Regions from separate parts of the Cloacibacterium normanense genome, predicted to be linked through region 2. Evidence: riboswitches for the same ligand, from Rfam matches in the RefSeq annotation. Region 2 holds a riboswitch; each other region holds the start of a gene.

Region 1 (3,281 bases), 1.0 Mb from region 2:
GTAAAAAAAATGAATAACCTTTTCGTTAAAAAAGTCTGCTGTTTAAGCTCGGCATTCTGCCGAGTGAGTTTCAGAGTTTTTAGAAAAGGTTATTTATTTTTAGCTGAGGATTTCCAGACTTGAACTTTTGGTTCTTTTGTTTCAAGACAAAAGAACATTAAATCTGAAAAGCAGAGTTTATTTGTTGATGCTGTGGCTTCGACAAGCTCAGCCACCAATTATTCCATTACACGGTGCCTGAGCGTAGTCGAAGGCACATTATTTCTATTGCATTAAAATCCGTGCACTCTCTAGAACATCTCTGATGTTCCTTTGGGAGCTCAAAAACGGCATTATTTCACAAAATCTCCGTGAACTTTGTGTTATAGAAACTCCAAAACCAAATAGAAAAATTCCACCCACGGTGCCTGAGCGTAGTCGAAGGCAGGGTCGGGGAAAAGAATTTTTCTCAACAAATACCTGAGCCTATCGAAGGCACCTTATTCCTTGACTTTCCCAAAAACATAGAACCCAATACCATCACCAATAAAAGCCCTAAATAATAAGAATGCGAGAGCATATCCACATAATTGATTTTATTTTTACTGTATCCGATAATCAATAAAACCTGAGCGCCATAAGGAAGTAACCCTTGAACGATACACGCAAAAATATCAATCACAGAAGCCATCTTTCGGGCAGGAACTTCAAAACGTTCAGAAATAGGTCTCAACACTTTCCCAGAGATTAAAATCGACACCGTATTATTGGCAATACAGAGATTTACCAAACCTGTAATCAAACCTGCTCCCAATTGTGCAGATTTGGCTGAGCTAATCTTAGCTTCTATTTTATTCAATAAATATTGAATCCCCCCTGCTTTTTCTACTAAGGCAGCCAAACCACCTGTAAGCAAAGACAATAGGAAAATTTCGGTCATAGACGTGAAGCCTTCATAACTGGCTTTGGCAAAACTCAACCACGTAAGGTTGCCTTGCCACAAACCAATGGCTCCCGCTAAAAATATCCCAATCACCAAAACAAGAAATACATCTAACCCTAAAAAGGCTAAAACCAAAACCACCAAATAGGGGAAAATAAGTTCCCAAGAAATTGGAGTTGGAGTGTAAGTAATAGGCGCCACAGGATTGCTGAAACCTATAAAAAGTAAGATCACCACCGTCAATACTACTGCAGGGGCAGCCAAATAAAAATTGGTTCTGAACTTATCTTTCATGCTGCTGCCCAACGTTTGAGCTGCTGCAATGGTAGTATCAGAAATCACCGAAAGATTGTCGCCAAACATGGCACCACCCAAAAGACTTGCCCCAATCAGGTTAAGGTCTGCTCCACTTTTTTGAGCCAACTGTATCGCGATAGGCCCTAATGCGACAATAGCGCCAACCGAGGTTCCAGAAGACAAGGAAAGAAATGAGGCCAAAAGGAAAATCCCTAGAGCATAATAATCTGCAGAGATATAGGTTAAACCGATATTCACCACCGCATCTACACTCCCCGAAACTTGTGCTACGGTAGAAAAAGCCCCTGCCAAAAGATAAATAATACACATGGTGAGTACACTGGATTCTCCACAACCGTGTAAGAAAGTTTTGATTTTTTCTTGATGAGGCAACCTAGACATGGCAAAGGCGGCAATAATACCGATACTCACGGCAATAGGCGATGGCAAGGCATAAAAATCTTGCAAAACGATTCCGGCACCTAAAAATGTACCTACGAAAATTAAAAAAGGAAGTAAACTGAGAAAATTTGCTTTTGTATGGTTCATAAAATTTAAAAATTTAACACAGGAACTTTACAAAAGATAGACAACATTTTTTCCAAAAAGTTTGGCTTATCGCTTTAGCACCTTGCTTGTTGTTGCAGGTTGCTACCTCCCGTAGAGGTTCCTGATAATAGGCGGCAAAAGTAATCATTATCTCCCAACGAACCAAATACAATCTATCAATCGCCCTCATAGACCATCAACACAGCCTTTTAACTCCTTGATTTCTAAAAATTAAAGAATAAAAATACTTCTTCCATTTCCTTTTTCAATACCCCAACATTTACTTTACCTCTCCTCTTTCTCTAAAAATATCTCAAAAATTAGAAAATAGAATTCATCTACTTTATGCCTTCGACTATATTCTGGCACAACATTTTTTATTGCACGTTGCCCTCGACAGGCTCAGGCAAAGTTTATCTTTGAATCTGTGGCTTCGTGAACTTCGTTCGCAGACCTTCAGTCTGTGCTCAGCCACCAACTTTATTTTCTAAACATTTTTTGCATTAAAAATCCGTGTGCTTTCTAGAACATCTATGATGTTCCTTTGGGAACTCAAAAACGCCATCATTTTACAAAATCTCCGTGGACTTTGTGATATAAAAACAAACACAAAAAATCCACACACAGTGGCTTCGTGAACTTCGTTCTCAGACTTTCAGTCTGTGCTCAGCCACCAACTTTATTTTCTAAACATTTTTTGCATTAAAAATCCGTGTGCTTTCTAGAACATCTCTGATGTTCCTTTGGGAGCTCAATAACGCTATCATTTCACAAAATCTCCGTGAACTTTGTGTTATAAAAAATTTTTATAAAACAATCGCTTTACCTCATAACCTCATCACTTCATCACTACATCACCTATTGTCTTGTCCTGAAATAGCTATACACAAAAATAGAGTATATGCAATCAAAAGAAGAGAGATTTTTAGCTCGCGAGAGTAAACAGAGTCATTACGACAAACGATTAAAAAAACAAATTGTTCAAGAGGTAGAATCAGGATTACCGAGAAAGGAGGCGATTCGGCTCTATAATTTAGGCCAATCCACCTTAGATAGTTGGATGCGAGATTTTGGTTCGCCTAACTACCTAGAAAATTTGAAACGTCGAACGTACACAGGACTAGAAAAACGTACAATAGTTACAGCGATAGAACAAGGTCTATTAACGATACAAGAAGCCAAGATAGCCTATAACATAAAGACAGACAAAGTAATTCGTAATTGGATAACACAGTACAAATCAGAAAAAGTCGAACTTTGTATTGGAAATAGTTCTATAATGGGAAATAAAACCACACCTAGGAAAGAACCAGAAAAAGAGTCTTTGGAGAAAGCATTAAAAGAAGCGGAGCTTAAAATTAAAGCCCTCAATACGCTTATTGATGTAGCCGAAGAACAGCTCAAAATAGATATTAGAAAAAAGTCTGGTGCCAAGCAGTCATAACAATGAAAGAATTCTATCCTAAATTGGGAATAGGGTTCTTGTGTAGATTGTTTGGCAAAACAAGACATG
Region 2 (3,281 bases):
AGGATTGATGTTTCCGTTAATATCAATTTTCAAATGATTGATTTCTATATTTCTTTCTTTTGCTAAAAGATGAAGCACTACATTGAAACAACCTGCATAACTTGCCAATAATGTTTCTACAGGATTGGGCGCTTCGTCTTTTCCTCCTAAATCTTGAGGTTCGTCTATGATGATTTCAAACTGTCTTGCTTTAGCAATCACTTTGGTTGCAGATTTACTTTCTGCGCTTATTTTAAAATTTAATTCTGACATTTTTCTTCTTTTTTTACTTTTTATAATTGTTGAAATGATTGCTCTAAATCTGCGACAATATCCTCTATATGTTCTATTCCTACGCTTAATCTAATTTGTCCCGGAGTAATTCCTGCTTTTAATCTTTCTTCGTCTGAAAGTTGTTCGTGTGTGGTAGAAGCTGGATTGATGATAAGCGTTTTAGAATCTCCTACATTTGCTAAATGCGAAACCAATTGTAAATGATCAATGAATTTTACCGCTGCTTCTTTTCCGCCTTTGATTTCAAAATTAAGTACGCCTCCGAAACCTTTTTTCAGGTATTTTTTGGCATTTTCATAATCTGGGAAACTTGGCAAACCTGGATATAATACTTTTTCTACTTTAGGGTGATTTTCTAAAAATTCTGCTAATTTCTGAGCATTTTCTACGGTTCTGTCTACTCTCAGCGATAATGTTTCTAAACCTTGAAGCAATAAAAATGAATTGAATGGAGAAATTGTAGGTCCAAAATCTCTAAGACCTTCTACTCTAGCTTTGATGATAAAGGCAATATTTCCAAAAGGTCCATTAACTCCAAAAACATCTGAGAAAACCAACCCATGATAACCATCTGAAGGTTCAGAAAACTGTGGAAACTTACCATTTCCCCAATCGAAATTTCCGCCATCTATGATGATTCCTCCGATAGAAGTTCCGTGACCGCCAATCCATTTGGTCGCAGATTCTACCACTACATTTGCGCCATGTTCAATCGGTCTAAACAAATAACCACCTGCTCCAAAAGTATTGTCTACGATTAATGGAATATTATGTTTTTTAGCTACAGCTGAGATTGCATCAAAATCTGCCACATTCAATGTAGGGTTTCCTATCGTTTCTAAATAAATCGCCTTGGTGTTTTCGTTAATCAATTCTTCAAAACTTTCTGGAGCATCGTCTTTAGCAAATTGTGCTTCGATGCCTAATTTTTTGAAAGAAACTTTAAACTGATTATAACTTCCTCCGTACAAATAAGGCGAACTCACGAAATTGTCTCCTGCTTGTAAAATATTGGTAATCGCCAAAAATTGCGCAGCGTGACCAGAAGCGGTAGCCAAAGCAGCTACTCCACCGTGAAGTGCAGCCACACGTTTTTCGAAAACATCAGTGGTAGGATTCATGAGTCTGGTGTAGATATTCCCAAATTCTTTTAAACCAAAAAGATTGGCAGCATGTTCTGCACTGTTAAAGGTATAAGACGAAGTTTGGTAAAGCGGCACCGCTCTAGAATTGGTAGTTGGGTCGATTTCTTGACCAGCGTGAAGTTGAAGCGTTTCAAATTTTAAATTGCTCATTTTTTTAATAATTTTTAATTGTTAAATATTAGAGCAACTTATTTGCAGAAAATTCTTGACGAAAGAGCATAAAAAAACTCTTCCGACAAGTCGAAAGAGTTTTTGATATAGTGTATGACTATTTTAAACTGATTTCAGACTTATCTTTCCCGAACTTCGGGGTTGAATTTGGCACCTTACTCTCATTTCTGTTAGCAGGTTGCCAAGGTTTCGCAGGGTCAATTCCCTCCACCTTTCTTAATAAGTTGCGTGTATAAAAGAACTTTTTTCGTGTTGCAAATATAAAAACAAGTTTTACAGAAAACCAAATTTTTAGAAGAAAAAAATATTCTTTTTATTTTAAACAAATTATAACTACCTGATTAACAATTAATTTATTGATTTTTATTTTAAAATATTTAATATCAAGATAAGTTTTTTGAAAAATTTATTATCTCATTTTGAGATAATAATAAAAAGTTGTAGATTTACTGAACCAAAAATTAATTCTTATGTTCAAGAAAATTGCACTTGTTTGCTTAGTCTCGTTAATGATTTTTCAAGCAAAAGCACAAGAAAAAAAGACACAAATTTATTTAGATGATTCTCAACCTATAGAACTCAGAGTAGAAGACGCTCTTTCTAAAATGACTTTAGAAGAAAAAGTAGCGATGCTTCATGCTCAGTCAAAATTCAGTTCACCAGGTGTTCCAAGATTAGGAATTCCAGAATTTTGGACAACTGATGGACCACACGGAATTCGTCCTGAAGTAAAATGGGATGAATGGGATCAAGCTGGTTGGACCAATGACTCCATCATTGCTTATCCTGCGCTTACTGCACTCTCTGCAACTTGGAATAAAAAAATGTCTTGGAACTACGGAAAAGCTCTTGGAGAAGAAGCTCGTTATAGAAAAAAAGATATTTTACTAGGACCTGGTGTTAATATTTACAGAACTCCATTAAACGGTAGAAACTTCGAATATATGGGAGAAGACCCGTTTTTATCTTCTAAAATGGTGGTTCCATACATTAAAGGGGTTCAATCTAATGGTGTAGCTGCTTGTGTAAAACATTATGCACTTAATAATCAGGAACAATTTAGACATACCAGCAATGTAATTGTAGATGATAGAGCTCTATATGAAATTTATTTACCTGCCTTCAAAGCAGCAGTACAAGAAGGAGACACTTGGTCTATCATGGGAGCTTATGATATGTACAAAAATCAGTACGCAAGTCAAAATCAATATTTATTAAACGATATTCTGAAAAAAGAATGGGGTTTTAAAGGAGTAGTGATTTCTGATTGGGGTGCTGTAAATGATACTAAACAAGCCATTATGAATGGTCTTGACATGGAATTCGGAAGCTGGACAAATGGACTTTCTGAAGGAACTAGCAATGCTTATGACAATTACTATTTAGCACATCCTTATTTAAAACTCATCAAATCTGGTGAAGTAGGAACTAAAGAATTGGATGATAAAGTAAGAAGAATCCTAAGATTAGCTTTCTTGACTACCATGAATAAAAACAAACCTTTTGGAAACATTGCTTCTGAAGAACACAGAGCAATTGCCAAAGAAATTGGCGAAGAAGGAATTGTATTGCTAAAAAATCAAAAAAATGTATTGCCAATTAACGTTGCCAAAACTAAAAAGATTGCTGTAATTGGTGAAAACGCCATCAAAATGATGACTGTAGGCGGTGGTTCTTCTTCCTTAAAAGTAA
Region 3 (3,281 bases), 660 kb from region 2:
CGTCGTAAATTTCTAACATTGCAGGGTTTACAATTCCCATATTCATTCCCGCTTTGATGGCGTGATAGAGAAAAACCGAGTGCATCGCTTCTCTTACCGTATCATTTCCCCTAAACGAAAACGAAACGTTAGAAACACCACCAGAAACCGAAACGTAAGGTAAGTTTTCACGAACCCATTTTGTAGCATTAATGAAATCTAAAGCATTTCTGCGATGTTCTTCCATTCCAGTTGCAACTGGGAAAATATTTAAGTCGAAAATGATGTCTTCTGCAGGAAAACGGACTGTGTCCGTCAACAGTTTATAACTTCTTTTACAAATTTCTATTCTGCGTTCGTAATTATCGGCTTGTCCATTTTCATCAAAAGCCATTACAACTACCGCAGCACCATATCTTTTGATGGCTTTGGCTTGACGAATAAACTCTTCTTCGCCACCTTTTAAACTTATGGAATTCACTACGCATTTCCCTTGAACCACTTGCAAACCAGCTTCTAAAATTTCCCATTTAGATGAATCTATCATCATTGGAATTCTGGCAATATCAGGTTCTGAGGCGATTAAATTTAAGAATTTAACCATGCAATATTTTCCGTCTAAAAGTCCATCATCAAAACAAATGTCTAAAATCTGTGCGCCACCTTCCACTTGATGACGAGCAATATCTAAAGCTTCAGAAAATTTTTCTTCTTTAATCAATCTGAGAAATTTCTTAGAACCTGCTACATTGGTTCTTTCTCCAATATTGATAAAATTGGATTCTGGAGTTATAATTAAAGGTTCTAGACCCGAAAGTTTTAAATATTTCATATTATAAATGAGATAATTAGTTAATTTGAAAATAAGATAATGCTTGTGAAAAGCATCACATTAACTCATCATCAAATCATCACATCAACTTTTCTTGGTTGATAATTTTTCACGATTTTTGCGATTGCAGCAATGTGGTCAGGAGTTGTTCCGCAACAACCACCAACGATATTTACCAATCCTTTTTCTGCATATTCACGGATTTGTTCTGCCATAAATTCTGGAGATTCATCGTATTGCCCAAAAGCATTCGGTAAACCAGCATTTGGATAAGCAGAAATGTAAAATTCAGAATTATTAGAAATGGTTTCTAAATAAGGCGTCAGTTGTTTCGCTCCTAGAGCACAGTTAAACCCAACACTCAATAAATTAAGATGAGAAATAGAAACCAAAAATGCTTCAGCAGTTTGTCCGCTAAGCGTTCTTCCAGACGCGTCTGTAATAGTGCCTGAAACCATAATTGGAATCTGAATTTTTCTTTCTTCCTGAATTTGGTCAATGGCAAAAAGTGCAGCTTTTGCATTCAAAGTATCAAAAATGGTTTCTACCAAAAGAATATCAGAACCGCCATCTAAAAGTGCTTCTGCTTGTTGTTTGTAAGCAATTCTTAACTCATCAAAAGTAATGGCTCTATAACCAGGGTCATTTACATCCGGGGAAAGAGATGCAGTTTTATTAGTTGGGCCAATAGAACCTGCTACAAATCTTGGTTTTTCTGGAGTTAAGGCCGTGAATTCATCACAAACTTTTCTCGCAATTTTTGCAGATTCATAATTCAGTTCATACACCAAATCTTCCATGTGATAATCTGCCATTGCAATGGTAGTCGCAGAAAAAGTATTGGTTTCGATGATGTCTGCACCAGCTTCTAAATATTTTTTATGTATTTCTTCTATAGCATTAGGCTGAGTAAGAGAAAGTAAATCATTATTTCCCTTCAATGGAGATTCCCAGTTTTTAAATCTTTCGCCACGATAATCTTCTTCAGTAAACTGATATCGCTGAAGCATAGTTCCCATAGCTCCGTCTAGAACAAGGATTCTTTGCTGTAAATTTTGATAAAGTATGTCGCTATTTTGCATTTCAATGTGATTAAAAAATGAAATGCTATAAGAAAAGTTGAGGGAATCAACTGTTTTTATGTGTTATCTATCCCAAAAATGAGTAGAATGTAGCACCTTTTCTCGTTTCAGAAACGCGAGAGGTTGCCAAGGTTTCACAGAGTCTAATCTCTCCACCTTTCTTGATAACATTTCGATTATATGAAAGAACAAATCTTTTGCAAAGCTATATCATTTTTTTCACAATAAGAAATTGTCATTGAAAAAATTAATATAAATGAAATTTCATAGTTTTTATTTTTTTCTACCTTCGCATCATGTTATATTAAAAAATAATGGTTATGAATGCTGAAAAACAACGATTACAAGATATAAATTACAGAACTTGGGGACCTTATGTAAGCAATAGACAGTGGGGAAACGTAAGAGAAGATTATTCCTTTGATGGAAATACTTGGGGAGCAACTGGTCATGATGATGCAGAAAGCAGAACTTACCGATGGGCAGAAGAAGGAATCGCGGGAATTTCTGATGACAAGCAACGTTTGTGCTTCGCTTTTTCTTTTTGGAACAAGAAAGATAAAATGGTCAAAGAACGTTTCTTTGGATTGAGCAACCATCAAGGAAATCATGGCGAAGACATTAAAGAAATTTTCTATTATTTAGACAATACGCCTACTCATTCTTACATGAAAATGGTGTACAAATATCCGCAAAATGCTTTTCCTTACGAAGATTTAATCAAGACAAATGCAGAACGAAGCAATAAGGAAACAGAATATGAAATTATAGATACGGGAATTTTTGACCAAAATGAATATTTCGATATTTTTATAGAATATGCCAAAATTCACCATGATGATATTTTAATCAGAGTTACCGTCACCAACCGAAATTCAGAAAAAGCGCCTTTGGTGATTTTGCCCACACTTTGGTACAGAAATAATTGGAGTTGGGGTTATAATTCTTATAAACCTAATTTTACAACGCGCCATCGTGGTCAAATAGAAATAGAACATGAGAGTTTGGGAATGAAAAAGCTTTATTCTCGTGATAAATCCGTGAAAATTCTTTTCTGCGAAAATGAAACCAATACCGAAAAATTATTCGGAAAAAAATCTGAAAATAAATACTTTAAAGATGGAATTAACCATCATATCGTTCATCATAAAAACACGGTGAATCCTAAAAAATTTGGAACTAAAGCTGCTTTTGTAATAGATACAGAATTAGAAGGTGGCGAAACCAAAACTTTTGATTTCAGAATGTCTCCTCATAAAATGGAGAATGCTTTTTTTGATTTTGATGAAGTTTTTGAAGTAAGAAAAAAAGAATCGGATGAATTTTATGACGAAATTCAAAAAGATTTTAACTGCGAAGATGAAAAAAATGTTCAGCGACAAGCTTTT

The links. Region 2 has a riboswitch for S-adenosylmethionine ahead of EB819_RS12695 (O-acetylhomoserine aminocarboxypropyltransferase/cysteine synthase family protein). Riboswitches for the same ligand answer to the same signal wherever they lie in the genome.
Region 1: linked by a shared signal. The riboswitch ahead of EB819_RS04725 (Na+/H+ antiporter NhaC family protein) and the one ahead of EB819_RS12695 (O-acetylhomoserine aminocarboxypropyltransferase/cysteine synthase family protein) in region 2 are both predicted to bind S-adenosylmethionine.
Region 3: linked by a shared signal. The riboswitch ahead of EB819_RS09580 (homocysteine S-methyltransferase family protein) and the one ahead of EB819_RS12695 (O-acetylhomoserine aminocarboxypropyltransferase/cysteine synthase family protein) in region 2 are both predicted to bind S-adenosylmethionine.

What each region holds. Positions count from the first base shown of each region.
Region 1 covers NZ_CP034157.1:1,029,901-1,033,181, reverse strand. Annotated here, with positions in the region: gene EB819_RS04725 (Na+/H+ antiporter NhaC family protein) at 449-1,768, opposite strand; SAM-I-IV-variant riboswitch at 1,805-1,901, opposite strand; gene EB819_RS04720 (helix-turn-helix domain-containing protein) at 2,670-3,212, shown strand; gene EB819_RS04715 (IS3 family transposase) at 3,215-3,281, shown strand, end outside.
Region 2 covers NZ_CP034157.1:2,751,422-2,754,702, reverse strand. Annotated here, with positions in the region: gene EB819_RS12700 (OsmC family protein) at 1-252, opposite strand, end outside; gene EB819_RS12695 (O-acetylhomoserine aminocarboxypropyltransferase/cysteine synthase family protein) at 273-1,568, opposite strand; SAM riboswitch class I at 1,706-1,815, opposite strand; gene EB819_RS12690 (glycoside hydrolase family 3 C-terminal domain-containing protein) at 2,060-3,281, shown strand, end outside.
Region 3 covers NZ_CP034157.1:2,095,885-2,099,165, reverse strand. Annotated here, with positions in the region: gene metH (methionine synthase) at 1-811, opposite strand, end outside; gene EB819_RS09580 (homocysteine S-methyltransferase family protein) at 883-1,893, opposite strand; SAM riboswitch class I at 1,954-2,064, opposite strand; gene EB819_RS09575 (MGH1-like glycoside hydrolase domain-containing protein) at 2,214-3,281, shown strand, end outside.